One region of the Robertmurraya beringensis genome, then DNA from elsewhere that is predicted to be linked to it. Evidence: riboswitches for the same ligand, from Rfam matches in the RefSeq annotation. Region 1 holds a riboswitch; each other region holds the start of a gene.
The links. A riboswitch is a leader RNA that binds a small molecule or an ion and turns the genes downstream of it on or off. The one in region 1 is predicted to bind S-adenosylmethionine.

Region 1 (7,524 bases):
TATTTTGCGTTAAATACGGGTTGGGTGATCTTAACAGCAGGAACACCCCAGGCAGTTTATGATATGAACATAATGGCTTTAAAAATAGCTGAGCACTCAAAGGTTAGATTGCCGGTGATTGTCGCTTATGATGGCTTCTTTACCTCTCATCAAAAGCGTAAGGTAAACTATTTTAAAGATCGAAAAGTTGTACAAAATTTTGTTGGCGAATGTCCAACTAATTATCATTTTGCTCGAGACCCTAAAAAACCAGTCACTATCGGTGCTCATATGAATGGTGACGATCTATTAAACAACCATTTCCAGCAATCGGAAGCCATGTATGCGGCTGGCGAGGTTTTTAAAGAGGTAGCAGAGCAGTACAAAAAGATATCTGGAAGGGAATATCCGGTACTTGACTTGTACGGCATGGAAGATGCAGAAGTTGCTTTATTCTTATTAAATTCTGCGGCAGAGTCTGCAAAAGATGTAGTAGACCAACTCCGAGCTAAAGGAATAAAAGCTGGAGTAATCAGCCCAAATATTATTCGTCCATTTCCAAGCGAACAGATTCGTGATGCACTGAAAAATATAAAAGCACTTCTTGTTGGGGAACGAGCAGATTCATATGGAGCAAACGGACCAAACCTCACTCATGAGGTGAAATCTGCTTTACAGGAGGATAAAGAAAATCAAACACTTGTATTAAGTCGTGTTTTCGGACTGGGAGGAAAGGATTTTTTCGCGGATGATGCGACCAAGTTTTTTGAGATGACCCTTGATGCAAAGGAAAAAGGCTATGTTGAGAAGGCATTTGATTACTATGGTCATGTACCTGGTGAAGTTGAAAATGTGCTGAAACCAGTTATTGAACCTCAGTCTGGCGATGCATTCAAAACGGGGTTAATTGAAGTGAACCAAGATGAAGAGACGAAAAAGCTCAAGGTGAAAATTCCACCTTTACGAGCTTTGACGACAAAGCCAAAGAGACTAGCATCAGGTCATGGTGCATGTCCTGGTTGTGGAATCTTCCCAGGCCTTGAGTTATTCTTTAAAGGAATTGAAGGAGACGTGGTCGTTCTATTCCAAACAGGTTGTGCGTATGTAGTCACAACTGCTTATCCACATTCATCTCATAAGCAAACGATGATTCATAACTTATTCCAAAATGGTCCTGCAACTCTATCGGGAACACTAGAAGCATTTTTAGAGTTAAAGGAAAGAGGAGAAGTACCGGTTTCAGACGATGTCACGTATGTAATGATTACAGGTGATGGTGGGATGGACATTGGTATGGGATCTGCCATTGGAACGGCTTTAAGAAATCATAAGCTGATTATGCTTGAGTATGATAATGAAGGGTATATGAACACCGGATCACAAATGTCATATTCTACGCCATTGGGTCATATGACAAGCACAACAAATGTAGGGAAAGCACAACAAGGAAAGGCATTCCATCATAAAGATACAGCACAGATAATGGCTTCTACAAATATCCCGTATGTGTTTACGGGTACAGAAGCATTTCCACAAGACTTGATTAAAAAAGCAGCAAAAGCTCAGTGGTATGCCCAAAACGTGGGAACAGTTTACGGGAAGATCTTAATTACTTGCCCCTTAAACTGGAAGTCAGAGGAAAGATTTGGTCAAACTATTATGGAAGCAGCTGTTAATTCATGTTTCTTCCCACTGTATGAAGTGGAACAAGGGGAAACGACCATTACGTACAATCCAGAAGACAAGAAAAAGCGTATACCTTTAGCAGATTGGTTAGCCTACATGGGTAAAACCAAACACTTACTAAAGGAAGAAAACAAACCAATGCTAGATGAGTTTGGTAAGGAAATAGAGGCAAGATGGCAACGTCTTAAGGCGAAGCACGAAAATCCATTATTATAATAGTAAAGAGCAAAGTTAACTACTTTGCTCCTTTTACTTTTGGGTTTGAAATATTTTTCATTAGAAAACGTTCTTTTTTCCTATAGAGGAGTTTTGGGAATAGTGTAGAATTCATAATTAAGAAGTTCCTTTATAAGGAGAGATACCGTGAATACGTTCCTTTCAAGTATAGGTATAGAGAATGTGCGAATCAATCAAATGAAGAAAAATAATATAGAGATACCCATTGCAGACCTCTTTAAATCATTTTTTATAGAGTCTCTTGATGCAATTATTTTCTGGAATGAAAATATGAGCGTCATTAATGCAAACGATGCCGCCTGTCGCTTATTCGAATGTAGCCTTGATATATTAAAGCAATATCCAATAGATGCTTTTGTGTACGAAAAGGATGAAAAATATCATGCGATCATTCAAGACTTAAACAGAAGAGGTTCCGTTCGTGACGAATTGCTATTTCAAATGTACAATGGTCAAATGAAATATCTTGAGTTTTCAACCAAGCTTTATGTCGTTGATGGATATCATATGACCATTTTTAGAAATGTGACTGAACGGTACCAAATGGAAAAAAAGCTAAGAGAGAGTGAGCAAAAATTTCGAAAGATTTTTGAAGGCTCCCTTGACGGAATGTTATTATGGGATGAAAATCAAAGAATCATAGATGTGAATCCAGCCGGTGAAAAGTACTTGAAAGTATCTAAATATGAAGTTGTCGGAAAAACAATGCGTGATTTGCTGATCAATTGTCATTTTCCGGATGACGAGTTAAATGAAGTTATGAAAAATCTCATGATTGAAGGTCATACAACAGGTACGATAACATTAACGACAAGAAGTGGCAAGACTTTACATTATGAGTATTCCACCAAGCAAAATGTAGTAAGTAACCTAAGTTTAACAACTTTTAGGGATGTTACGGAAAAGCTTGAAATGGAGGCTAATCTTCATAAATCTGATACCCTTAGTGTAATCGGTCAGTTGGCAGCTGGAGTTGCACATGAAATTCGTAATCCTATGACTGCGTTGAAAGGTTTTATTCAGCTTTTAGAAGACTCCAGTGAAGGAAAGCATTCGATGTATTTTGATGTAATTTCAACAGAACTGAATCGTATTGACGCGATAATAAATGAATTTTTAATTTTAGCCAAACCACAAGCGATTAAATTTGTGGAGCATAGTATTACTCAAATCATGTCTGAAACGGTTAATCTATTAGGTGCACAAGCTGTTTTGTACAATGTTCAGTTCCTCCTTCATTATGATGATGATTTACCATCGTTAATCTGTGAGCCTAATCAGTTGAAAAAGGTTTTTATAAATATGATTAAAAATGGAATAGAAGTTATGCCGAGCGGTGGATTTATCACGATTACAATGAATCAAACTACAGATAATCGGATCCATATTTCGATAAAGGATGAGGGTTATGGTATTCCAGAGGAAAAGTTAAAGAAACTTGGTCAGCCATTCTATACGACAAAGGAGAGGGGAACAGGCCTAGGTCTAATGGTTTCTTATCGGATTATAGAGGAGCATGAGGGTACGATTAAAGTCGAAAGTGAAGTTGGAAAAGGGACGGTATTTCATGTGTATTTACCAGTCGGAAAATAAAGGTGGAGTCATGTATGAACAGATTGTATGGAACGGTTGAATCGGAGTTAGGGACCATTTATATAGTAGTTAAAGATGGACTGGTATCGGCCGTTCATATTGGAGTTGAAGATTTTAAGAGGCATGAAAGAGTTCACCAGCCGATTTTTTCACTTGATAATGAACTGGTAAAAGAAGCAGTGCAGCAAATGAAGGACTATTTTTCAAAGAGAAGACAGGACTTTGATTTGCCACTTCAGTTGGAAGGTACTGAGTTTCAACAATCTGTTTGGAACGTCCTCCACTCGATTCCATTTGGAACAACTTACAGCTATCAAGAAGTAGCAGAAAAGATAGGAAATAGTAAGGCGGTTCGTGCAATCGGACAGGCGAATAAAGCAAATCGTCTTCCTGTTATTATTCCATGCCATAGAGTAATAGGGAAAAATCAGAAGCTAACAGGTTATGCAGGAACACGTACAGATATAAAGGAAAAGCTCCTTACATTAGAAGGAGCTGGCTTTAAACGATAGTAAGATTACGAGTAGAGAATCATTCTACTCGTATTTTTTTGTTTGTAAAAATGTAACTAACTCTTCAATGGATGTGAATTCATTGCGCTTGAGAATTAATTCTCTACCTAACGCTAATGATTTTTCCTTCGCTGCAATTCGTTCCTTTTCATCTGGAAGACCATCCAAGTCTGCTACATGGGCAAGACCGATTGTTCTTCTTATTAGTTCGCATCCAGCAAAACCAACTGCATCCTGAAAGTATTTTTGTAGAGTAGAAGAAAGGAAACCGTCAATACGAGCAAATGGTTCTAAATTGTCATGTTCCCATAGGATTGAAAATTGATTTTGATACACATTCCAAAATGTTCTTACCTGTGAGTATATCGAATCGGATTTTTCTTCGAAGGCAATTGCTTGGAACAATAAATTGGCAATGACTTGACCAATATCAAAACCTACAGGACCAAAGTATGCAAATTCTGGGTCAATTACTTTTGTTTCTTCCTTCGAAACAAATAAGCTGCCTGTATGAAGATCACCATGTAAAAGTGCTTCCGCTTCCGTTAAGAAGCTTTTTCTCAGTAAGGCTACCTGAAGTTTTAACTCTGTATCCTTCCATAGTTTTTCAACGGTTGAAGTGAGCTGTGGTTCAAAATCATTGGTCTCTGCATCAAAGTAAGGATCGGAGAAAATTAGGTCCTCAGTAATTTTACATAATTCTGGGTTGATAAATTTTCCAACAAGCTCTTTCTTTTGTCCCTTATCCACCCCGAACTCTGATGTGAAAAAGGTTGTATTGGCTAAGTATGTGCCAAGATGACTTGCAAGCAGGGGATATTCGTTTCCGTCAATTAACCCTTTTCTAGAGATAGTCAAATGTGATAAATCTTCCATAATCGTAATAGCTAATACTTCATTCGTATAATACACGTCAGGAACAAAGTCAGGAGCATGCTTTTTAAATAGTTTTAATGCTTCTGCTTCAATAGTGGCACGTTTTAAAGTGAGTGGCCATGACTCACCTACTACTTTTGCATATGGAAGAGCTTGTTTTATGATGATGCCTTTTCCATCTTGATCTTTAATATGAAAAACTAAATTTAAATTGCCATCTCCTATTTCTGTACACGATAGAGTACTATTTTCGGAGAATAAATTTCTCTCTTTTGCTAATAAGATGGCTGTTTCTTCTGTTAATGGTTGATAAGTTTCTTGTATTACTGTTGACATAATGATTATCCTCCTATTGCATAAAAAAACCTCTTTCTACTAGAAAGAGGTTTGAGGCTTTAGTCAACAAACCTCTTATCTACCAGAAAGGAAATTTCTTTCTGTTGGAATTAGCACCGTGCCTTACGGATTTATCCGGCGCTAAATTGATAGCGCCCCATTTCACAATGGAATTACGGTCGGTTGCTGGGCTTCATCGGGCCAAATCCCTCTGCCTACTCTTGATAAGAGATGTAATTTTCAGTTAATATTCACTGATCAGAATCATATCAGCATAGTGTTAAAGTTGTCAACAGTTTTTAATATAAGTCTGTCCGACGGTCTGAAAATATCGGAATCGTGTTGCGGACTTTCTTTACTTCTGCCAAATCGATTTGACCAGTTACAATAGATTCAAGTTCGTCTCCCTCAGCAATTACTTCTCCCCAAGGATTAATAATCAATGAATGCCCAGCAAACACATTGTCGGGATCTGAGCCTGAACGATTGCATGCTATGACAAAGCATTGATTTTCAATCGCTCTAGCAATTAATAAAGATCTCCAATGGTTCAATCGAGGGAGAGGCCACTCAGCAACAACAACGATAGTTTCCGCTCCTTCTGTCGTATGAGCACGAATCCATTCAGGAAAGCGAATATCATAGCATATGAATCCTGCAAATAAATTCTTGTCTAGAGCAAACATCCCGTTTGTACTGCCTGATTGAAGATGTTCATGCTCATTCATTAGCTTAAAAAGATGCGCTTTACTGTATGTGGAAACAAGTTCTCCTTCGTTACTAATAACCAGCATGGTGTTGTATACACCGTTATTTTCTTGAGAAGCAACAGATCCTCCAACTATGTGCACATGATGTTTTTTAGCTAATTTCTGCAAAAATTCAATGCTCTTTTTTGCTTCTAAGTCAGCAAGAACATCGAGGCGAGTTAAATCATAGCCTGTGGTCCATAGCTCTGGAAGAATGACTAAATCAGGTTTTTCAGCCATTGCTGACTCTATTAATCTTTCCGCTTTTTGAAAGTTTTCTTCTACATTCCCAAAGCTTATATCCATCTGAATACATGAAACTCTCATAAGAAACCACCTTTTCTAAAAAATATTAGTAAAAATACTTTACAAGTTGTCATTTACGATATACATTTGTGACTAGTTTTTCAATATAAAAATTGCCAATTACCCGAATATTTAAAGTAGGTGGAAAAAAGATGATATATCCTCAATCAAAATTATTAAAAAGCTTACCTAAACAATTCTTTGCTTCACTTGTTGCTAAAGTAAATAAGCAAATCAGTGATGGCCATGATGTGATAAACCTGGGACAGGGAAACCCTGATCAACCGACAGCAACACATATCGTAAAAGCCCTGCAAGTGGCAGCAGAGAATCCGAATAATCACAAATACTCTCCTTTTCAAGGCTTTGCATCATTAAAAGAAGCTGCTGCGACCTTTTATAAAAGAGAATATAACGTAGATATCAATCCTGAGAAAGAAGTTGCCATTCTTTTCGGAGGAAAAGCTGGGCTTGTTGAAATCCCACAATGTTTATTAAACCCAGGTGAACATGTTCTCGTCCCGGATCCGGGCTATCCAGACTATTGGTCAGGGGTAGCACTTGCACAAGCAGAAATGATTACAATGCCATTGAAAGAGGAAAATCATTTTCTTCCCGATTATACGGCTCTTTCAGATAGCGATCTTGAAAAAGCGAAGCTTATGTTCTTAAATTATCCGAATAACCCGACAGGCGCAATAGCAAACGCTGAATTTTTTGAAGATACGGTTGCACTAGCTAAAGAACATGAGATTTGTGTTGTACATGATTTTGCATACGGAGCGATAGGCTTTAATGGTCATAAACCGATTAGTTTTCTTGAAACAGAAGGTGCAAAAGACGTGGGAATTGAAATATATACTTTATCGAAGACGTATAACATGGCTGGTTGGAGAGTAGGCTTTGCCGTTGGCAATGAGAGTGTCATTTCAGCTCTTAATTTGTTGCAAGACCATTTATATGTAAGTCTTTTTGGAGCTGTCCAAGAGGCGGCAGTGGCAGCATTAACAGATTCTCAAAGTTGTGTACGTGAGTTAAATGCATTGTACGAATCTAGAAGAAACGTGTTTATCGGAGGACTTCAAGAATTAGGTTGGAATGTCGAAGCACCGGAGGGTTCATTTTTTGCATGGCTGAAGGTTCCTAATGGTTATACATCTGAGCAATTTTCAGATTTATTACTAGAAAAAGCACATATTGCAGTTGCCCCTGGAATTGGATTTGGAAACTGGGGAGAGGGTTATGTTCGG
Region 2 (7,524 bases), on a different contig from region 1:
GGCTCACGAATTTCTTCTATAAATATATATGTTACTAGGCATGAACCCTACGATCCAAATCTGCAATCATCCTTTGACTTTGCAAATAATCTTGTTGCCTTACTTTTTCAATTTTCATTCTAACCTTATGTTTCCGACCGTAGGTTTCATATCCCACTCCATGAGCTGCATACATCGCCTTTTCCATCTCACACGTGTAGTTCAACCTTAGTTGACTAATAATGAATCCATCCCTTCCAACTATCACTTTTTTTCGACTTCTTTGGTCACATCTATCGTAACACAGGTTAAATCTTTGGAACAAAGCCGAAAAAACACGATATTTAAGGATGAGTACGAATAAGACTTTGTTAGAAAAACTCACCTTGTGGTTTCCATTCTTTTCTTGCTAAATCCTCTCGATAAGAGCTTAACTCACTGTTTTAATTGATTAAAATCATCCATCGTATTTTGTACAAGGGTAACAGCCTGGCTCATGGCACCGCCTCCACCAAAGGCTGCAGTTACACCAATCGCTTCAAGAATCTCTTGTTCGGTTGCGCCTTGGTCCAAGCATCCTTTCACATGGTAGATGATGCAATATTCATCCTGAGAATACAGGCTAATTCCCAGAGCAATTAGTTGCTTTTGTTTTTGAGTTAAGACTCCCTCTTTGAAGCATGCTTCTGTGAATGCATTAAAATGGCTAGCGATATCTGGCATTTTTTGAGTAAACGTACCAAGTCCTTGTTTATAATCATGTAGAGCTTCTTCACTCGGATTTCTTGCAATAAATCCTTGATCCATTTGTCCCACTCCAGTCTTTAAGTTATGTAGTATCACTTATGTTAGTATCCTTGAATTGAAACAAATTATTACACAAAAAAACAGATGCCCCTATAAGAGACACCTGTTTTTTCTATTATTCAGATACTGGTACTACAGCACCTTCGTATTTTTCAAGGATAAAGTCTTGGATTTCTTGTGAGTGTAGTACTTCGACTAAAGCTTTGATTGCTTCAGAGTTTTCGTCACCTTTACGAACCGCGATTACGTTCACGTACGGAGACTCTTTGTCTTCGATTGCAATTGAATCTTCAATTGGGTTTAGACCTGCATCGATCGCATAGTTCGAGTTGATAAGTACTGCATCACCTTCATCATTGTTAAAGATTTGTGGTAATAATGATGCTTCGTACTCTGTGTCAAAGTGAAGATTTTTAGGATTTTCTGCGATATCTTCAACTGTTGCTTCTACGTTATTAACGCCTTCTTTAAGAGTGATTAATCCCTCTTTTTCAAGCATAGTTAAAATACGACCGTGGTCTGCAACTGAGCTGCTCATGATGATATGTGCTCCTTCTGGAAGCTCTTCTAAGCTCTTGTACTTTTTAGAGTACACACCCATTGGTTCGATATGGATTCCACCCGCATTAGCAAAATCATAGCCATGTTCAGCCATTTGAGACTCAAGGTAAGGAATATGTTGGAAATAGTTTGCATCAAGATCACCAGACTCTAACGCTTGGTTAGGTAGGATATAATCTTGGAATGTTTCAATCTTTAATTCAATTCCTTTTTCCGCTAAAAGTGACTTTGCTTCTTCTAAAATTTCCGCATGTGGTACGTTAGAAGCTCCAACTACTAACTCAGTAGTTTCTGCTGTTTCTTCGCCTTCACCAGCGTTAGACTCATCTTCTTTTGCTGTACCGCAAGCTGCAAGAACTAGAGCAACTGCTAATGATAAAAATAAGCTTAAAAATTTCTTCATTTTTGTCTCTCTCCTATCTTTTGTCTAGTTTTGATGTTATAGAATCTCCAATAAATTGGATAATAAACACAATAATTAAAATGATGACTGTTGCTACCAAGGTGACGTCGCTACGACTTCTTTGGAACCCTTCCAAATACGCAAGGTTACCTAAACCACCCGCACCAATCACACCAGCCATTGCTGTATAACTCACCAAAGCAATAGCCGTAACCGTAATACCAGATACTAAAGCTGGCAGTGATTCAGGAATAAGCACCTTAAAGATAATCGTGCTTGTTTTAGCTCCCATGGATTTAGCCGCTTCAATAACTCCTTTATCAATCTCACGCAATCCGATTTCCACCATTCTCGCGTAAAAAGGAGCCGCACCTATAATTAATGCCGGTAAAGCGGCATTTTCACCAATCATCGTATCTAGTATAAGCTTTGTAAAAGGGATAAGAAGAACGATCAATATAATAAAGGGAATCGAGCGGAAGACGTTCACTACAGAACTGATCACTTTATTTACAATTGCATTTTCCCAAATATTACCTTTAGCTGTTAAAAATAATAAAAGTCCCAAAATTAATCCAAGAACAAATGTAATAACAACTGATATAGCTGTCATATAAAGAGTTTCATTCGTTGCCTCAATCATTTTTTCCCAGTTTACGTTTGGTAAAAGTGTCTCAAGCATTCGAAATCACCTCCACTCCAACCTGTTGTGACTCGATATACGCAATGGCCTTTGAAAGCTCTTCTTTTTCCCCATCTAAGTGGATGAAAAGCGTTCCGTAAGATCCATTTTGTGTTTGTGATATTTTCCCTTGCAGGATATTAACAGTCACATGGTAATGACGAATAAGATTGGTAATCAGCGGTTGCTCTGCTGCTTCTCCAACAAAGCCTAATTGAACAACCGTACCGTGCGGGTAAAGTTCTAATAAATGTTCAATCGTTTCCTTCGTTTCTTCAGGCTCTGTTACCTGCTGAACAAATCGTTTCGTAATTTCTTCCTTAGGGTTCTTAAATACATCAAGAACAGGACCGAGTTCAACGACCTTTCCACCTTCCATCACAGCTACACGATGACAAATCTTTCGGATTACGTGCATTTCATGTGTGATAAGGACAATGGTTAATCCTAAACGCTTATTAATATCAACTAATAGCTCTAGAATCGAATCGGTTGTTTGCGGATCAAGTGCAGATGTTGCCTCATCACAAAGAAGAACCTTTGGATTATTAGCAAGTGCTCTTGCAATTCCTACTCTTTGTTTTTGCCCTCCACTCAATTGAGATGGGTAAGCGTCTTCTCTTCCTTCTAATCCAACTAAACGAATAAGCTCGTCCACTCTTTTCATTCTTTGAGCTTTAGGAACTCCTGCAATTTCAAGTGGAAATGCAATATTTTCTCTAACGGTACGAGACCATAACAGATTAAAATGTTGGAAAATCATGCTTATTTCCTGTCTAGCTTTTCGAAGGCTACTACCTTTAATTTTCGATACTTCATTATTTGCTACGATAACGGATCCCACAGTAGGAATTTCTAACCCGTTGAGCATACGAATAAGCGTACTTTTTCCTGCTCCACTATAACCGATTACCCCGAAGATCTCTCCTTCAGTAATTTCTAGGTTTACATTATCTACAGCCGTTACTTTTCCTTGTCTTGAAGAATAAATCTTTTTCACATCTTTTATCGAGATCAAAGGTTTCTCCTCCTTCCATTTCCGATTATTCTGATAAAACTACATGGTATCATGCATCAAGAAAGCTCCATTACAACTTAGGTTCCATCATCCGTACCATTCCTATTCGAATGAGAGCTTTTTAGATGAACAAAAAAAACCTTCCTGCATGAGCAGAAAGGCAGAAACAGTTACCTTTCTCTCATCTATCAAAGCAATACGCTTTGTGTGAATTGGCACCATTTCAATAATTTGACGGTTGCCGGGCTTCATAGGGCACATCCCTCCACCTCTCTCGATAAGAGCTTATCAATCTATATGAAATTTATTTTGTAGTCTTAATCACGAGTGCTATCGTATCATGGAAAAATTGGAGTGTCAACGATAAAATTCGACAAAAATCTTATTGATTACACATTGCTTGTAAGTGAGGTTTTCCCTGTTGCCAATGTAATCGCTTGCTCTAAGTCTTCAACTAAATCCTCCACATTTTCAATTCCGATCGATAGACGAATTAAATCCTCTGGAACTCCTGCCGCTTTTAACCCCTCTGTGTCTAGCTGTTGATGAGTAGTGCTTGCAGGATGAATGACTAAGCTTTTTGCATCGCCAACATTAGCAACATGAGCCCAAAGCTTTAGACTATTTATAAACGTTGCTCCTGACACACGGCCTCCATCAATTCCAAAGACAACGATAGAACCTGCTCCTTTAGGTAAGTATTTCTTTGCAAGCTCAAAGTCTGGATGCTTTTGATTTCCTGGATACATCACCCAATTAACACCTGGATGCGCCTCTAAATACTCTACTACCTTTTCAGTATTTGCCACATGCTCCTTCATTCTCACATGCAAAGTTTCTAAACCAAGTGTGAATTGAAAGGCATTTTGAGGGCTTAATGCTGGACCTAAATCACGTAGCAATTGCACTCTAGCTTTTACAATATAAGCTGCAGCACCAATTGCCTCACTATATACAATATCATGATAACTTACATCAGGAGTTGTAAAACCAGGGAATTTAGACGAATTCCAATCAAACTTTCCGCCATCCACGATGATACCACCAAGAGTAGTCCCATTCCCTAATAACCACTTGGTTGCCGAATGAATGACAATATCTGCACCATGTTCGATTGGTCGGCATAAATAAGGAGTGGCAAAGGTATTATCGATTACAAGCGGAATACCTGCATCATGTGCAATCTTTGCAACCTTTTCGATATCCAAGATACGCAAACTTGGGTTTCCGATGGTCTCGGCAAATACCGCCTTTGTTTTATCTGTAATAGCTTGTTTAAAGTTCTCTGGATTAGTTGAATCCACAAACTTCACTTGAATCCCATATTTAGGGAGAGTTACTGCAAATAAATTATATGTACCACCATATAAATTAGAAGCCGCAACAATTTCATCTCCTGCTTCTGCCAAGTTGAGTATGGCCAGTGTAATTGCTGCCATTCCACTCGAAACGGCAAGCGCTCCGACTCCACCTTCTAATAGGGCCACTCTTTCTTCGAATACCGTAGTCGTTGGATTATGAATACGTGTATAAATATATCCAGGCTCAGCAAGTGCAAACAGATTAGCCGCATGCTCTGTGTCTTTAAATTGATAAGCATTATTTTGATAAATTGGTACCGCTCTAGCTCCTGTAACAGGATCTGGGCTTAATCCACCATGTACACCAAGCGTTTCTAACCGATACTTCTTCTGTTCTGACATTCCATTCCCTCCCATAAAACTTCAAATATTATTTACATACTTATATGGTTTTACTAGATAGAATAAGGTTTCTAAGTAAAGAGCTGTTCTAAAGGTTGCCTGTAAGGTAATTACATTTGATACGGTTGCTTGCCTTAGCTTGATCTCCCCACTGAGTAAGGAGATGATATGTTCCTTCTGTCCTTGGAGATATGCGTCAATATGATGATGATTTTCTTCGATTAACAGTTCAACGTTCCCTTTGTTTATATGGATAAAGAAGGTATCATCTTCGGATTGAATACAAATAACGACTGATGCCTTTCTTAAAAAAGGCAGTAAATGGCTTCGGCTATTCCATTCATTCACTGTTTTTTGTAAATGAAAAAGCAACGGTCTTCCCCCTCTCAACATCTAACTATATATATATTCCACTTGGAGAGAATCCTTACCTTTAATATTTCTTCGACAAATTTTCGAACATTTGTCAGGGGTACCTAACAAGCTTTATATCGAATGCTGTAATTAGAGTTCATTTCCCGAGAAATATGTCACTTTTTAAAATGAAGTTACTTTTGCTGTCGAAGGGATTCGGAAATCGACAAATAAAAAAAATCAGACAAAAAACGTCTGATTCCTATAAGGACTTTAAGCTTTCATATAAAAATGGTACCGATTGAAAAGCATAAATTTTCTTAACTAATTTGTTTTTCCTTATAACAAGTAAACAGGGAACAGACTCGATCGAATATTGCTCAGCTAATGCTGGCACAAAATTCAGATCAGCCTTTAACCAGTTATATTGTGGTAAAAGCTGTTCAACGACTGAGAGCATTTTTCCTGCTACCTGGCATGTACCACATAACGGTGTGTACAAGTAGAGAAAATTTGTTTCCTCCGCCGAGAAGAGTATTTCCCTGTTATTTTCAAGCAATTCTTGCATGTTGTTACTCCTTCTTACACTTTGTCTAAAAATTGCGTAAAGACATCGATGTTTGCCCCAAGCAGTACAGTAGCTAAATGATGTTCTGGTGCGGTAGCTACCTCCCTGTAGGTTCGATCGATGTATAAATGATCTGCTTCAGGAAACTCGCGTTTAAAAAGTCTTCGAAGCTTTTCTCCAGCTTCATCAGCATCAACAAGAATATAGACATCCTTTCCAAACAATTCATCAATGATTTCATCAAGCTTCGAAAGAGATATCGTTCCATTCGTACAAATAATGTCTACAGGCTCCTTAATAACCTTTTGCACCTTCTTTTTGTCTGACGTACCTTCTACAATAATTACTTTTTCAGGTCTCACTTCAGTCATATGCATCACCTGTGAACATGTTGTATTTTCTTTACTTTATTCATTATTCTCGAAAGAGGTGTACAATTCCTCTAACTATTTACGATTATAAAAAAATAAACAGCGGAAAGAAACCCGCTGTCCATGGATTAACACCATCCACCTTCATCACAATCTGTATATCTTGGTTCGTCACGAGATGGAGTGGATACCAGCTGAAAAATCTTCTCTCCAGCACTTTCAAAATGATGTTCAAGCTGAATATCACTTCCACTCGGTAAAGGGACCTTTCCGATTTGTTCATTTTCTAGATAAAGCACGATTTCACCATTTTGAAGCTTTCCGACAACACGGTCTGTAATATCTAATTTTCCTTGCTGCAAAGTCATGTTGTTAGCCATCCCTTTCTTTTCTGTTATACGTGTAGCATGCCCATGTTTGCTAGAAAAAAAAGAGACAATAAAGGCTGTTTTCGTAAAGGTTGTTTTGGAAAAATCCCAGAAGCCGGATTTTCCCCCGCATAACGCTGGGTTTATTGGTCTTTTTGGAAAGTAGCTCTTTTCTAAGGATGATAAAATCCTGACTGGCTGTTGAAACATATAGTTTATTTCCGAAAAAGTGTTATATAGCAACAATGTTTTAGAAAAGAGCCACAATAAAAGACACCTAGAAAGGTGCCTCATGTTTTAGTCTTCGTTAATCATTTCTTCATACTGCTCAGCTGTCATTAAGTTATCCACTTCACTAGCGTCAGATGGCTCAACAACAATCATCCAAGCTTTTTCATATGGTGACTCATTTACGAACTCTGGGCTGTCGTTTAAATCTTCATTTACCTCTACTACTTTTCCACTTACTGGAGCATAAAGTTCAGAAACCGTTTTAACAGATTCAACGCTACCGAATGGCTCATCAGCTGTTACAGTGTCACCTACTTCTGGAAGTTCAACAAAAACGATGTCACCAAGCTCCGATTGAGCGAAATGTGTAATACCGATACGAACGGTATTTCCTTCTGTTTTTACCCATTCATGTTCTTCAGAATAACGTAGATCCTTTGGTGTACTCACGATAAAACCCCTCCATAATATGTATTAAT
Region 3 (7,524 bases), on a different contig from region 1:
TCATATCAACAAAAGTGTGCTCAATTCCAAAACGTGAAAGGACTTCCGTTACCATTCTGTATGTCCCACCATACACGTCTTCCGTAATCACTACATGGTCTCCTTGAGAGAGAAGAAGAAAAGCAGTCGAAATGGCTGCCATACCTGATGAAAAGGCATATCCGTTTGTACCTTCTTCAAGGTTAGCAATGACTGTTTCAAATGCTTCACGAGTTGGATTCGCGCTTCGACCATAGTCGTATTTTCCAAACTCATCGACGCTGTGCTGATGAAAGGTGGATGCATGTTGAATAGGAACGGATACAGCACCGTTAGTAGGATCATATTTATGTTCATTATGAAGTAGTTTTGTTTCAAATGAAAAATTGTGTTCTATTGTCATTTTTTATGCCTCCGAACTTAAACGAGTAAGAGCTTGGTCAATATCTTTAATTAAATCCTCCACGTCCTCGATTCCGACAGAGAAACGAAGCAGGCGATTACAAACGCCAATTGAAAAACGAACTTCTTCCGGAATATCCGCATGTGTCTGTGTAGCTGGGTATGTAATGAAGCTTTCTACACCCCCAAGACTTTCAGCAAACGTAATAAGGTTGAGATTTTGTAAGAATGAATTAACCCACTCTTCTTTTTTAATTCGGAAGGAAAGCATTCCGCCACGGCCAGGGTAAAGAACATCTACCACGTTTTCATGAGTCTTTAAAAAGCTTGCAAGCTCTCTTGCATTTGTTTCATGCTGTTTCATTCTAAGCGCTAAAGTCTTCATCCCACGAATAAGGAGCCAAGAGTCAAACGGACTTAAAACTGCTCCAATAGAGTTGTGGTGGAATCCAAGCTGTTCACAAACTTCTTTTCCTTTTCCAACGATCAAGCCAGCTAGCACATCATTATGCCCACCTAAGTATTTGGTAGCGCTATGAATGACAATGTCAGCTCCAAGCTCGATCGGTCTTTGAAGTAATGGAGTATAAAATGTATTGTCGACAATTAATAAAATATTATATTTTTTCGCTAGCTCAGCAACCGCTTGAATATCCGTTTCTTCCATCAATGGATTGGTTGGTGTTTCAATGAAGATAGCTTTTGTTTTCTCAGTAATGGCTTGTTCGATAATGCTTACGTCATGAGTTTGTACATACGTACTCGTAAGTCCCCATTTTTTAAAGCCTTGTTCTAAGATTCGATAGGTTCCACCGTATAAGTCCCTTGATACGATCCATTCATCACCAGATTCAAAGATTGCAAGAATCGTAGTGATAGCAGCCATTCCAGAACTACAGGCAAATCCTTGATCACCGCCTTCTAAATCAGCAATTGCCGCCTCTACAAGTTTTCTTGTTGGATTGCCTGTGCGAATATAATCAAAGCCTGTTGATTGGCCAATTCCTTCGTGTCGATAAGCTGTCGAAAAGTAAACAGGTGGATTTACTGTTCCCGTTTGAGTTTCACTTCTGTTCCCGATCTGCGCTACCTTAGTTTCATTTTTGTACATTCTAGTCTCTCCCAACATCCTAATAATAAAAAAAAGTCTTCTCTCTAAGAAGAAGACTTTGTTATCAACATGAGCCATTCTTCTTATCTTCCAAGTAAAATACTTGCTGGAATTAGCACCTTTTCAAAAAATTGATGGTTGCTGAGGCTTCATAGGGCCAGACCCTCGACCTCTCTTGATAAGAAATCAAAACATTTAATTTTTTCTAACTTTACTACAGTAAATTGCTAAGTGTCAATCTTTTTTACAAATTTACGACAATATTCTTCGCAATTTCCTAAAATTTACTATATGAATATTCAGAACATTTAATATATAATGGGTTTGAGAACAAAAAGTGGAGGGAAATTCATGCAAACGAAAAGCAGATGTCATCATCGGTATATGTTGAATGAAGACACCTTTTTTGTTACCGAAGATGGAATTGAATTATTTATTTTAGGTGAGAGTCTTCAAGGTTATTTTGTAGGTGGTCACGTGGATTTTCCTCTTGAAATGAGAGAAATAAATGAATCAGCTCAAAAGGAGAAACGACTCTCCAGTCAACCCCCGCAACAACTGTACTTAAATATGATCAATCAGTTATAGACGGGGAAACCCCGTCTTCTTTATTTTGTACAATACATAAAACCACCAGCTTATAGAAGCCGGTGGTTGTGTCCTACGATTTAATTGTCGGTTTTAAGTTTCTTTTCTCAATTTCCTTCTTCAAAAACTTCGCCCATTCTTTATTTTCACCTGACTTCAATGCATTCCGATACGAGACAACTAACATTTCATTACTCATAATCTTCATTTAAAAGCCTCCTTAAAATGGACTGAATTTTCTAGCTTTTTATAATTGTATCGGGTTTCAATCCATTTGAAAACCCAAAACTCCATATTTTTTGCCATAAAATTATTAATATTCTGTTACAGGATTTTCACGTAATGATTTTTTTCATGATAAAATATGGTAAATAGTTTGTATGATGGGGGAGAAGGATGGATACGATCACACTTTTTGTTTATGGAACTTTACGCAAACATGAAACGAATCACGGATTAATCAGGGAAGCTACGTGCATAGCTGAACAGGCATGGGTTAATGGTGAGCTTTTTGATACAGGTAACGGTTATCCTACTCTAGAACTAAATAATTCCGGTAAGGTGCATGGTGAGTTATATGAAGTTAGTAAAAATCTTTTACCTCTCCTTGACGCATTGGAGGATTTTGAAGAGGGGAGAGAGTCTAATTTGTATGACAGAACAAATGTTACTGTTCATACGGATAAAGGCACTAAAGGTGCGCTTGTGTATGTGAATGTGGATGAATCCAGCAAGAACGAAAAAATCACACATGGAGATTGGAAATTACATAGATTCATGGAAAATCCTCCTGAACAAGTATACTACTTTGCGTATGGATCATGTATGGATGATGAGCGATTCCGAAAGGCGGGCGTGGATCACTGTTTTAAAAACCTCGTCGGTGCTGCCGTTTTAAAGGGATACTCTATGAAATACCTTTTCAGAGTAAGTGATGGAGGAAGAGCAGATATTGTGGAAGATGGTGGTGAAACCGAGGGATTAGTTTACTTAACTCCATATGAAGGGGTTGATTATTTATTTGTGAGAGAGGGGTTTTATGGAGGATGGTATCGCCCTACCTTTGTGGATGTGGACATCGATGGGGAAACGTTAAAGGATGTTTTGACATTCCATGTTTATAACAAAATGCCCGAATTGTCACCACCAGACCATTATTCTACTGAAATTCTTAGAGGGGCAAAAGGAAGATTGAGTGATAGTTATTATCAATATTTACTAACGGAACTTGATCGTCTAAAAAAGTCGAGCCATAGTTAATTTTTTATTGTACATCGGTTTAATACGAGTATCCATTGTGGTAAACACTTACTATCACCAACTTAAGAAAGTGGGTCAGAACATGAGTGGAAATAGAGACAATGGCTATTATGAGCTGGTGTATAATAATCGACAATACAACTATTTAGAGTTTATTAGGTTAGATACCATATGTGAAATCAGTTATATCACTTTAAAAAATATAATAACAGGCGAATTTTTCACCTTTGAAGAAAACCAAGTCCGAAAAGTGACAAAAAGGAATTTTCGAATTAGATCTTTTAGGAAGCAGTTTTTAGAAAAAGTTGCTAAGTAGTTACTTACTTTCTATAATAAGATAGATAATGTAAAAGGAGTGACTGTAGTGATTCATCTAAAATGGTCTGAGTCAGAAACAATAAAAAAGGTAACTTGTGTTCACACAAAAGCTGAAAAATATATCGTCGACAATAAATTAACAACAGGAAACGTGTACGAAGTAAAAAATGAAACAGAAGAATTTTACTTTATAATAGATAATAGTGGGAAAGTTGGCGGCTATTACAAAGATTATTTCAAAGAAGCTTAACATCGGACTACATAATACTGTTAGCATGGTAGCTAACAGTATTTTCTTTTATTTGTCATTTTTTAAATAATAGGGTGGATGTTATGAGGTTATTATTCATAGGGCTTGGTGGCTCCATTGGAAGTGTGTTGAGATATAGTATTTACTACAATATGCTAGCCATCAATGGCGGCTGGTTACCATTTTTAGGAACACTGCTTGCCAATTTGTTAGGAGCATTTGCACTTGGCTGGTTTACTTCAAGACTGCTGCTATCAAAGAAACTCCCTGAAGATTTAGCAGCTGCTATTGGGACGGGGTTAATTGGTTCTTTTACGACTTTCTCTACCTTAAGTGTAGAGCTTAGCTCGCTTTTACAGGAGGGACAATATCTACTAGCCATATGTTATGTATTTATTAGTATGATAGGTGGCCTGGTCTGTGCATTCGGCGGCTTCCGAGTCGGGCAGAGAAGGGTGGTTGTTCAATGAATTACATTCTAATTGCTGTAGGTGGGTTTATAGGAGCAAATGCTAGATATATAATTGGTTTACTTGCGAAAAAGTACATAAACGTTTCCATACCTATCGGCACGCTGTTTATAAATGCAATAGGTTCATTACTTTTAGGTTTGTTGGTAGGTAAAGGGATAAGAGGAGACGTATACTCCTTTTTAGGGGTTGGATTTATGGGTGCTTTTACTACATTTTCTACATTCAAACTTGAACTGGTACAGCTTTGGCAATCAAAAGAACATAAAGCATTCGTCGTATATTTGATATTGAGCTACGGTTTAGGGATGGTCCTAGCTTCAATTGGATTTATGCTCGCATAAAAAAGGTCTGCTCTAATTAGAGCAGACCTTTTAGCTATGCTTTTTCTGTGTTAGCTGTAAGTGATGGTGCAGGTGTTTGATATAATTTTTTTCCTATTAGTGTTTGAATAATAAGGAAAGTCCCCCCAACTGCCCAATAGAGCGGTAAAGCAGCAGGTGCATTAAGTGAGAACATGACAATCATAATTGGAGAAAGGAGACCCATGAACTTCATTTGTTTTTGTTGATCTCCACTTATGTTAGACATAGACACTTTGAATTGTAGATAGTATACAATACCAGCAATTGCAGTAATCCAAATATCCGACTCACCTAAGTTGAACCATAAAAATGAGTGGGTGGCAATTTCATGAGAACCCCGAATCGCGTAGTAGAACCCCATCAAAATTGGCATTTGAATGAGCATGGGTAGACAACCCATCGCTAACGGATTTACTCCGTGTTTTTGGTATAAACCCATCATTTCTTGCTGCAGCTTTTGTTGCTCTTTGCTATCTTTTGTATTCTTTATTTTTGCTTGGATCGTATCTAATTCAGGCTTGAGTGCCTCCATTTTCTCTTTCATCTGCTGCTGACTTTTGTACTGCTTAAGCATAAGTGGCATAAGTAGAAGTCGGACAATTAATGTAAGAAATATAATGGATAAACCGAAGCTGCCGTTAAAAATCATTGCAATGGCATGAATGGCGGTTGAAAAGGTGTTTACAAATACTGTTTGAAAAAATTCACTCATGTATCTTTCCTCCATATCTCTTTGTTTTATCTGGATGAAGGAGGAAAGAAACTATCTGTATCATCACTGCCTGCTACTTTTCGTCTAATGTACCGACATATCCAGACGAGAGCAGGGTGTTGATGGTGAACATTTGCCCGATTATAGAAAATTTGATTCTTCTCCGAGCTAAGATCTGTCGAGGAACAGACAGTGTCAAGAAAGTGATACTCTATATTCCAGATCCAAATCAATCGAAGGATTAAGCTGATCACGACAGATGCATAAATGGTATAAAGTGTTGAAAAATTTGTTAAGTCAAAGAGAATCTCATCCATCGAAATCACCTCACTTCTTTTGAATGTTCTCCTTATAAGTATAGTAAATCATAAACTCATACGCAAATTCGAAGATAATAAGGATTTATTTTGACAATTTACCTAAAATCGTGACATTTAAAGGTAGTTTCGCTATGATAAGTTAAAATGCATTTTTGAAGTTAAGGAGAATTTAGTAATGAAACGTGACTATCCAGACGATAGCTTGACCTTACATACGGATTTGTACCAAATCAATATGGCAGAAACTTATTGGGAGGATGGGATACACAACAAGAAAGCAGTATTTGACTTATATTTTAGAAATTTGCCTTTTGGAAATGGCTATGCTATTTTTGCAGGCTTAGAAAAAGTCATTGATTACATAAGAGGATTTCGTTTTTCAGATAGCGATATTGAATATTTAAGAGAAGTTGCTCATTATAAGGAAGACTTTCTTGATTATTTAAAAACGTTAACCTTTACAGGGAATATTCGTTCCATGGTCGAAGGGGAAATTGCTTTTGGAAATGAGCCGTTATTAAGAGTGGAAGCTCCATTAGCAGAGGCTCAGCTAATTGAAACGGCACTTCTTAATATTATAAATTATCAAACGTTAATTGCAACGAAGGCGTCGAGGATTAAACAAGTGATCGGTGATGGAGTGGGAATGGAGTTTGGTACTAGAAGGGCTCAAGAAATGGATGCGGCTATTTGGGGTACAAGAGCAGCTTATATTGGAGGTTTCCAGGCTACCTCTAATGTTCGTGCAGGAAAGATGTTTGGCATACCAGTAGCTGGCACCCATGCTCACTCTTTGGTCCAAGCATATAAAGATGAGTATATTGCTTTTCATAAATACGCTCGTAGACATAAGGACTGTGTGTTTTTAGTAGATACATACGACACACTACGATCAGGTGTACCAAATGCGATAAAGGTTGCTAAGGAACTTGGTGATAAAATTAATTTTCTTGGTATTCGTCTCGATAGTGGAGACCTTGCGTATCTCTCAAAAAAAGCTCGTGAAATGCTTGATAATGCTGGTTTCTCGGAGACAAAAATTATTGCCTCAAACGATCTTGATGAGTACACCATCATTAACTTAAAAGCTCAGGGAGCTATGATTGATACGTGGGGAGTAGGTACAAAGTTAATCACTGCATATGACCAAGCCGCATTAGGTGCTGTTTATAAGCTCGTGGCCATTGAGGGTGAGAATGGAGAGCTTGTTGATACAATTAAAATTAGTGGTAATCCTGAAAAGGTATCTACCCCTGGTCTAAAGAGGGTATACCGGATTATTAATAATGAAAACCATAAATCTGAAGGCGATTATATTACGATGGATGAGGAACATCCGGAAGCAGAGTCTAGAATTAAAATGTTTCATCCCGTTCACACCTATATTAGTAAATTCATTACGAATTTCACAGCAAAGGACCTTCACGAGGATATCTTTATTAACGGAGAGCAAGTATATGAGGTACCAAGTTTGGTTGAAATGCAAAATTATGCAAAAGAAAATCTCAAACTGCTTTGGGAGGAGTATACAAGAGCGCTAAACCCAGAGGAATACCCAGTGGACTTGAGTCAAAAATGTTGGGATAACAAAATGAGAAATATAGCAGAGGTTAAGGCGAATATTAAATCTCAAAATATAAGATAAGGAGGAGAAGAGTTGAGAAATATTCAAAGTCTTATAATAAATGAGTTACATGTGAAGCCTTCTATTGACGCTCGCCAAGAGGTGAACGAACGCATTGCTTTTTT
Region 4 (7,524 bases), on a different contig from region 1:
AAAGGGAGAGCATCTGTTATAAAAAATATAAATAGTGGAGTCTAGGTTTGATTCCCATGAACGCAGAAATCACAAGCTAGCGGTAACCAAAGAGGCAGTTTGATTCCCGTAAACGCAGAAATCACAAGCTAGCGGTAACCAAAGAGGCAGTTAGATTCCCATGAACGTAGAAATCACAAGCCAGCGGTAACCAAAGAGGCAGTTAGATTCCCGTGAAAGCAGAAATCACAAGCCAACGGTAACCAAAGAAGCAGTTAGATTCCCATGAACGCAGAAAACACAAGCTAGCGGTAACTAAAGAGGCAGTTAGATTCCCGTGAACGCAGAAAACACAAGCCAGCGGTAACCAAAGAGGCAGTTAGATTCCCGTGAACGCAGAAATCACAAGCTAGCGGTAACTAAAGAGGCAGTTAGATTCCCGTGCACGCAGAAATCACAAGCCAGCGGTAACTAAAGAGGCAGTTAGATTCCCGTGCACGCAGAAATCAAAAGCCAACGGTAACCAAAGTGACTGTTTGTTTCCCTCTAACCAAAAAAAATGGTCCCAGTGGCAACCAACCCTATCTATCAAAGCTATTAACAAAAGCCAGCTACCAAAACCCATCCCCTCAAGACAGATAAGTAGAACAAAAAAACTAAGAGGGTTAACCACTTGAGCTAACCCTCTTAGTTTTTTATTTACTGATGGCTACACGATACTCGTTTGTTAGATTTTCAAAGATTTTTTTCACAGGAAGTATCTCTTTAATTTCATGAACTCTGGCTCCTGCAAACACAAGACCATTTTCGACATCGCCAGCCATTGATTTTAAAAGGGAGTCAAGGGTACAAAATCTATACGAGCAATTTTTCAAGCAATCCAGGCATTTCGTAATTTTTAGCTTTTCAGAAGTTGTGATTAAGTCTGTAAAGTGATTAGCAATCGCACGACCGTGAAGACCAACTGTTGTTTTAACGAGCAGTGTATCTTCCTTCGTCGCTTCGACGTATTTCTGTTTAAAGGAAAGTGGGGCATCACATTCCTCGCTCGCAACAAACCGAGTTCCCATTTGTACTCCAGAAGCTCCCATGCTGATCGCTTTAGCAATGTCTGCTCCTGTCATGATTCCTCCCGCTGCAATAACCGGAATCGATACGGCCTCCACCACTTCAGGAAGAATCTCAAATAATGGACGTTCGGTCCCGAGGTGGCCACCCGCTTCATGTCCTTCAACCACGACTGCGGCAGCACCAAGGCGCTCCGACATTTTCGCTAGCTTCGCAGAAGACACAATTGAAAGAACGGGAATACCCGCTTTCTTACCCCATGCATACATATCCCGTGAAATCCCTGCACCTGAAATAATAAAATCGACCTTTTCTTCAAGTGCCGCCTTCATTTTCTCAGCAAAGTCATTCATTGCAAATAACACATTAACACCAATATATCCTGCATCCTTTTTCACAAGCGCTTTAGCTTGACGAATATGGTTTCTCATTTCTTCAACGGAAATCCCTGTGCCCGAAATTATGCCAATTCCACCTGCATTTGCAACAGCAGAGGCAAGCTTGCTAAGGGAAATGCCTACACCCATGCCACCTTGTATGATGGGAGCTTTCGGAAGCATATGTCCAATTTTTAACTGAGGAAAATTCATGATCATCACCCATTTCTTTTAATCTCCATTAGATTCTAGCATGTAGTATGGGAGAAGGATGTGATATATATTACTAGGTACTAAAATTTGATAATAATAGTTGATAACATTTTGTGAACATTGAATAAAAAAAACTCCATTTGAATAAAAAACCCCTTGTTCTGTTAGACAAGGGGATCAACAAATGTTTCCAGTGATAGAATTGCGGTTAATATATCGTCTGAAGTAAAGTCTTTCTCCAAGTAATGAATGGACTCACTAGAAGCTACCGTTCTCTCGGCAATTGCTTTGAGTTTTTCGAGATTATCGCGGTTCAGCTCTAGATCTCTTAATTGTATTGGAAGCTCTAAAGCTCTGTAAAAAGGAAGAAGGGAGGCAACCTCTTCTAAATTTTCCTCGAGCACTAGCTGAACAAGTATACCGTACGCTACTTTTTCACCGTGCAATAGATGATGGGTTTCATGAGCTACCGTTAATCCATTATGAACCGAGTGGGCAGCAGCAATTCTCCCGTACCGGTCTCCGAAACCGCCAACCATGCCACCAGCCACAATGATCGTTTCAATAACTTGAAGAAAAGCAGGTGAAGAAGTTTTTGCTTCCATCGCGTTCAGTGCAGTTTGACTATGTTCAAGTAAAACAATCTGGCAAAGCCTCGCACTTTGATGGGCGATTTTTACAGGCAACGGAAGATCTTGTAAGTCGCGTACTAACACATCAGCTTCGTACCATTTGGCCAATGTGTCTGCAATCCCTGCTCGAACATACTTAATTGGTGAATGAAGAATGATACGCGGTTCTATTAAGACGATTAATGTACTTTTCGGAAAAATGGTGTAATGCGTGAATTCGCCTTCTTCTGTATAAAACACACTTAACGGAGTCCAAGCAGCGCAGGTGGAGGCAAGAGTTGGGATAAGAATGGCTTCTTTGTTTGTTTCATTTGCCACTGCCTTTGCCAGATCAAGTACTTTTCCTCCGCCGATGCCGATGATGGCGTCGATATTTGTACCACTAACGATCGTAGAGATTCTCTGCACTTCAATTAATGAGCACTCCCCCTGATAGGAAACGAAGGTGAGTTTTACATGTGACATATTTGGAAAATAGGGTGCTGCTGCTTTCCAAGATTGTTCTCCGTGAATGACTAAGCAGTGATTAATTGAATTCAAGAGAAGTAGATTTTCAAGGTCATTTAACGAACCCTCATGACATGCATAATAGGAGGGAGCGCCACGCACTTCGAGTTTGGTCATTGTCTTCATTCCTTTCTAGTAAAAACAACGCCGGTAAGGGCGTTGTTTTTTACTAGTTTATCAATTAGCGATTTACCATCCATTCAGGTTTACCAAAGCCTTGGAAGTCCTCGTCGATGATGGTTTCAAATTCTTCTGATTCAACAACTTCTTTCAGATCTTTTGCAAATTGGCTGTCAATATTCTTTGTATCTACCGCCACACGGTTACGGTATTGATCTGGCATATTTTCAAGCTGTAATGCGTCTAGTAAGTCCATTTTTGCTGCTAAAGCGAAGTTTCCTGGTACTGCAGCAAGGTCCACGCTGTCAACCGCACGTGGAAGCTGAGCTGCTTCAATTGGTTGGAATACTAGATTTTTTACGTTCTTTTCTACGTCTTTTTCTGAAACCGTTAATGGGTCAGCATCTGCGTTTAATGAGATTAACCCAAGATCTTCTAAAATTAAGAAAGCACGTGCTGCATTTGTTGGGTCATTTGGGATAGCAATATCAGCTCCATCCGAAATTTCATCTACAGAAGTAAACGTCTTAGAGTAGATCCCCATTGGTGCAGTTGGTACGGAAATAACGTCAGATAGTTCAATCTTATTTTCTTTTGCGAAGTTTTCCATGTAGATTTTGTGCTGGAATAGGTTTGCGTCAATGTCTCCCTTGGAAAGAGCGAGATTTGGTTGAACATAGTCACTGAATTCAACTACTTCTACTTCATAGCCTTTTTCCTCTAATAAAGGCTTAATTGCGTTTGAAACCATGTCACTGTATGGACCAGACGTTGCTCCAATTTTCACTTCTTTTTTCTCAGTCGCCTTTTCCTCAGAAGAAGATGCCTCCTCAGAACTTCCACCGCAAGCTGCAAGCACGGCGATTGCAATTAAAACTACAAAACTCAAAAATAACTTTCTCATCGTAAATACTCCCCCAATAATTTTTATGGTGTCTGTCACCCTTCGTGGACAGTTGGTGCGTTTTTGTCCTTCTGGGATGGACAGTGGTTAAATGTGATTTATTTTTTATTTACTGCTTTTGCAAGTCGGTCACCGAAAAATTGGATGAGCTGGACTAAACAAATTAAGATGATAACGGTGGTAATCATGATGGTATTGTCGTATCGGTAGTACCCAAAGCGGATGGCAAGGTCTCCGACACCGCCTCCACCGACAATTCCAGCCATCGCGGAGTAAGCAACTAAGCTAATAATTGTAATGGTCACACCTTGGATAATCCCTGGTTTTGCCTCTGGAAGAAGAACTTCCTTGATGATCATCCACGGAGAAGCCCCAACAGCAACCGCTGCTTCAATCACACCTTTATCGATCTCTCGCAGTGACTGTTCTACCAATCTAGCAAAGAAAGGAATGGCAGCGACCGAGAGTGAGACGGATGCTGCTGTTGGTCCAATTGTTGAACCAGCAATCAAATCTGCTAAAGGCAAAAGTGCAATGAGCAAAATGATAAACGGAATCGAACGGATCATGTTCACTAAAAATCCAACAATTTGATTAAATAGGGAATTCTCTAAAAACAATCCGCGGTCGGTAACAAACAACAGTACTCCTACTGGCAATCCGATAATCATAGCTACTGCAATTGATATACCGACCATATAAATCGTTTCAAAAAAGGCTTTGTTCAAATCAGGTAGTAATTCTATCAAACTATCAAGCGGCATCTCGGATCACCTCCAAGCTTTCTGTGCGAGATGTGATGTATTGTATTGCTTTTTCTACTTCGGCCATATCACCTGTGAGTTCCATGATGAAGATTCCAAGTGGAGTTTCTTTTATGTACTCGATCTTGCCGTGTAAAATATTGCCCTTTACTTGGAACTTCTGAAGCGCGTCTGAAATTACTGATTCCTCTGCAATTGCCCCGCGGAAATGAATCTTTACAATTTTTCCTTTGCTTGAAGTTAGCAAGTGATCTGGTAAATCAAATTGAAGAATGGTATTAATGAATTCTTTCGTCAGTTCATTCGCTGGATTTGCGAACAAATCATAGACTGGACCTTCCTCAACAATTCGCCCGTCCTGCATAACTGCCATTCGATCACAAATCTCTTTTACAACTTCCATCTCATGTGTGATCAGTACAATCGTTAATCCTAGCTCCTGGTTAATCTTTTTTAACAAAGATAAAATCGATTTCGTCGTGCTTGGGTCCAGGGCAGAGGTGGCTTCATCACAAAGCAGAACGGAAGGGTTATTCGCTAACGCTCTTGCAATCCCCACACGTTGCTTTTGTCCACCACTTAACTGAGAGGGATACACATCACGCTTATCTGACAAGCCGACCATTTCAAGTAGATCGGTGACTCGAGTATCAATTTCTGTTTTTGATTTATATGCAGCCTTTAAGGCAAAAGCTACGTTTTCAAAAACCGTCTTCGAGCTTACGAGATAGAAGTGTTGGAAGATCATCCCGATTTTTTGACGAGCTGTCCGAAGCTCCTTTTTCCCAAGAGCGGTAAGGGACACCCCATCTATTTTAATTTCTCCTGAGGTCGGAGCCTCCAATAAATTCAAACAACGTAGTAATGAACTTTTCCCAGCACCACTATAACCAACGATTCCAAAGATTTCCCCTTTGTTCACCGTTAATGACACATGGTCCACACCCGTTACTTCACCTTTTTTTGTTTGGTAGACTTTCACCAAATCTGTTACTTCAATCATATCTGTCACCCCTTAAGCTATGAAAATACAAAAAAACCTCTTTCCAGTCAGAAAGAGGCATCGTTATATATACGACTTATCTTTCAGAATGGAATCATTCTGTAGGAAGTGGCACCGTTCCATGAAATGGAGGTTGCCGGACGTCATAGGGCCTAATCCCTCAGTCACTCTTGATAAGTAAAAGGTCTTATTAAATTTGTTACATGAATCATAAATCTAATAGGGGAGAAGTGTCAACAGCTATTTTTGGTAGAAGGAAGTAGGGGAAACGCTTACACACCTGAGGCTGTAAGTGGGGAAAAATTTATAAAAATAAAACACCCATCACAAAAAAAGTGAATGGGTGCCAAATTAAAATTAGATTTTCATAACTCCACCGGTGCTAGCAGATGTTACAAGCTTCGAATAACGAGCTAGATAACCCTTTTTCACCTTAGGTTCAAAGCCTTTCCAGTTGGCTTTACGCTCTGCCCATTCTTCATCAGAAAGAACAACGTCCATGGAACGAGCGTCAACATCGATCACAATTTGATCTCCATTTTGGATAAATGCTAATGGTCCGCCTTCAGCAGCTTCTGGTGAAGCGTGACCGATAGACAATCCGCGTGAAGCGCCAGAGAAGCGGCCATCGGTTACAAGAGCAACCTTCGCGCCAAGTCCCATTCCCATGATTTGAGAAGTTGGAGCAAGCATTTCAGGCATACCAGGTCCACCTTTTGGTCCTTCGTAACGGATTACTACAACGTCGCCTTCTTTTACTTTTCCATTAGCAATGCCGTGAAGAGCTTCGTCTTGTGAATCAAATACAACCGCAGGTCCTTCATGGCGGTTTCCACCTGTGATTCCACCAGTTTTAATGATCGCACCATCTGGAGCAAGGTTACCAAACAATACAGCTAGGCCACCCTTTTCACTATGTGGGTTATCAATGGAATGAATTACATCATGGTTCTTAACGTCACAGCCGGCAATATTTTCACCAAGTGTTTTCCCTGTAACCGTTAATGTATCTAAGTGAAGGGCTCCTTCTTTCTTAGATAATTCGTTTAGAACGGCAGAAACTCCGCCCGCTTCATGCAAATCTTCAATAAATACATCAGAAGCAGGTGCAAGCTTAGACAGGTGAGGAACACGTGCCGCTACTTCGTTGATTCTTCCGATTGGATAATCAATTTCTGCTTCATGAGCTAATGCCAATGTGTGAAGAACCGTATTGGAAGATCCACCTAATGCCATATCAAGGGCAAACGCGTTATCGATTGCTTTTTCTGTAACGATATCACGAGGCTTAATATCCTTTTCAATCAGTTCCATTAACTGTGTTGCTGATTTCCTAACGAAATCTCTACGCTCAGGCGCTACAGCTAAAATCGTTCCATTACCAGGAAGAGCCAATCCAAGCGCTTCTGCTAAACAGTTCATCGAGTTTGCTGTGAACATACCTGAACAAGATCCACATGTCGGACAGCCAAACTGTTCTAATTCTAATAGTCCCTTGTCATCAAGTTTTCCAGCTTGGTATGCACCAACGCCTTCGAATACAGAAGAAAGTGAGATCTTTTTGCCATCGCTAGTTACTCCAGCCTTCATTGGTCCACCGCTTACAAAAACAGTAGGGATATTTAAACGAAGTGATGCCATTAACATACCTGGAGTAATCTTGTCACAGTTCGGGATACAAACCATTCCATCAAACCAGTGAGCAGCGACAACCGTTTCAACCGAGTCAGCAATGATTTCACGGCTTGGTAGCGAGTAGCGCATGCCGATATGACCCATTGCAATTCCATCATCGACACCGATTGTGTTCATTTCAAATGGAACTCCACCTGCTTCACGGATAGCGTCTTTGACAATTTTCCCGAACTCTTGTAAGTGCACATGTCCTGGCACGATATCAATGTAGGAGTTAACTACTGCGATAAATGGCTTACCAAAATCCTCTTCTTTTACCCCA

Region 2: linked by a shared signal. The riboswitch ahead of ACFFHF_RS24110 (methionine ABC transporter ATP-binding protein) and the one ahead of mtnK (S-methyl-5-thioribose kinase) in region 1 are both predicted to bind S-adenosylmethionine.
Region 3: linked by a shared signal. The riboswitch ahead of ACFFHF_RS20100 (methionine biosynthesis PLP-dependent protein) and the one ahead of mtnK (S-methyl-5-thioribose kinase) in region 1 are both predicted to bind S-adenosylmethionine.
Region 4: linked by a shared signal. The riboswitch ahead of ACFFHF_RS23915 (methionine ABC transporter ATP-binding protein) and the one ahead of mtnK (S-methyl-5-thioribose kinase) in region 1 are both predicted to bind S-adenosylmethionine.

Annotation. Positions count from the first base shown of each region.
Region 1 is NZ_JBHLUU010000119.1:29,742-37,265, reverse strand. Features, by position in the region: gene ACFFHF_RS18940 (thiamine pyrophosphate-dependent enzyme) at 1-1,881, shown strand, start outside; gene ACFFHF_RS18935 (PAS domain-containing sensor histidine kinase) at 2,029-3,495, shown strand; gene ACFFHF_RS18930 (methylated-DNA--[protein]-cysteine S-methyltransferase) at 3,510-4,007, shown strand; gene mtnK (S-methyl-5-thioribose kinase) at 4,032-5,219, opposite strand; SAM riboswitch class I at 5,292-5,450, opposite strand; gene ACFFHF_RS18920 (carbon-nitrogen family hydrolase) at 5,519-6,295, opposite strand; gene ACFFHF_RS18915 (pyridoxal phosphate-dependent aminotransferase) at 6,427-7,524, shown strand, end outside.
Region 2 is NZ_JBHLUU010000128.1:62,311-69,834, reverse strand. Features, by position in the region: gene ACFFHF_RS24130 (YuzK family famiily protein) at 35-247, opposite strand; gene ACFFHF_RS24125 (carboxymuconolactone decarboxylase family protein) at 415-786, opposite strand; gene ACFFHF_RS24120 (MetQ/NlpA family ABC transporter substrate-binding protein) at 902-1,750, opposite strand; gene ACFFHF_RS24115 (ABC transporter permease subunit) at 1,764-2,432, opposite strand; gene ACFFHF_RS24110 (methionine ABC transporter ATP-binding protein) at 2,425-3,450, opposite strand; SAM riboswitch class I at 3,629-3,734, opposite strand; gene ACFFHF_RS24105 (O-acetylhomoserine aminocarboxypropyltransferase/cysteine synthase family protein) at 3,840-5,153, opposite strand; gene ACFFHF_RS24100 (hypothetical protein) at 5,175-5,525, opposite strand; gene ACFFHF_RS24095 (thioredoxin family protein) at 5,770-6,075, opposite strand; gene ACFFHF_RS24090 (toprim domain-containing protein) at 6,090-6,446, opposite strand; gene ACFFHF_RS24085 (YusG family protein) at 6,575-6,814, opposite strand; gene gcvH (glycine cleavage system protein GcvH) at 7,112-7,495, opposite strand.
Region 3 is NZ_JBHLUU010000122.1:38,346-45,869, forward strand. Features, by position in the region: gene metC (cystathionine beta-lyase) at 1-382, opposite strand, end outside; gene ACFFHF_RS20100 (methionine biosynthesis PLP-dependent protein) at 386-1,492, opposite strand; SAM riboswitch class I at 1,573-1,677, opposite strand; gene ACFFHF_RS20105 (hypothetical protein) at 1,844-2,080, shown strand; gene sda (sporulation histidine kinase inhibitor Sda) at 2,154-2,288, opposite strand; gene ACFFHF_RS20115 (gamma-glutamylcyclotransferase) at 2,477-3,340, shown strand; gene ACFFHF_RS20120 (DUF6501 family protein) at 3,705-3,908, shown strand; gene crcB (fluoride efflux transporter CrcB) at 3,992-4,378, shown strand; gene crcB (fluoride efflux transporter CrcB) at 4,375-4,722, shown strand; gene yidC (membrane protein insertase YidC) at 4,757-5,455, opposite strand; gene ACFFHF_RS20140 (hypothetical protein) at 5,482-5,772, opposite strand; gene ACFFHF_RS20145 (nicotinate phosphoribosyltransferase) at 5,951-7,420, shown strand; gene nadE (NAD(+) synthase) at 7,433-7,524, shown strand, end outside.
Region 4 is NZ_JBHLUU010000128.1:23,499-31,022, forward strand. Features, by position in the region: gene ACFFHF_RS23895 (NAD(P)H-dependent flavin oxidoreductase) at 675-1,637, opposite strand; gene ACFFHF_RS23900 (iron-containing alcohol dehydrogenase family protein) at 1,802-2,893, opposite strand; gene ACFFHF_RS23905 (MetQ/NlpA family ABC transporter substrate-binding protein) at 2,958-3,800, opposite strand; gene ACFFHF_RS23910 (methionine ABC transporter permease) at 3,899-4,564, opposite strand; gene ACFFHF_RS23915 (methionine ABC transporter ATP-binding protein) at 4,554-5,567, opposite strand; SAM riboswitch class I at 5,641-5,747, opposite strand; gene ilvD (dihydroxy-acid dehydratase) at 5,925-7,524, opposite strand, start outside.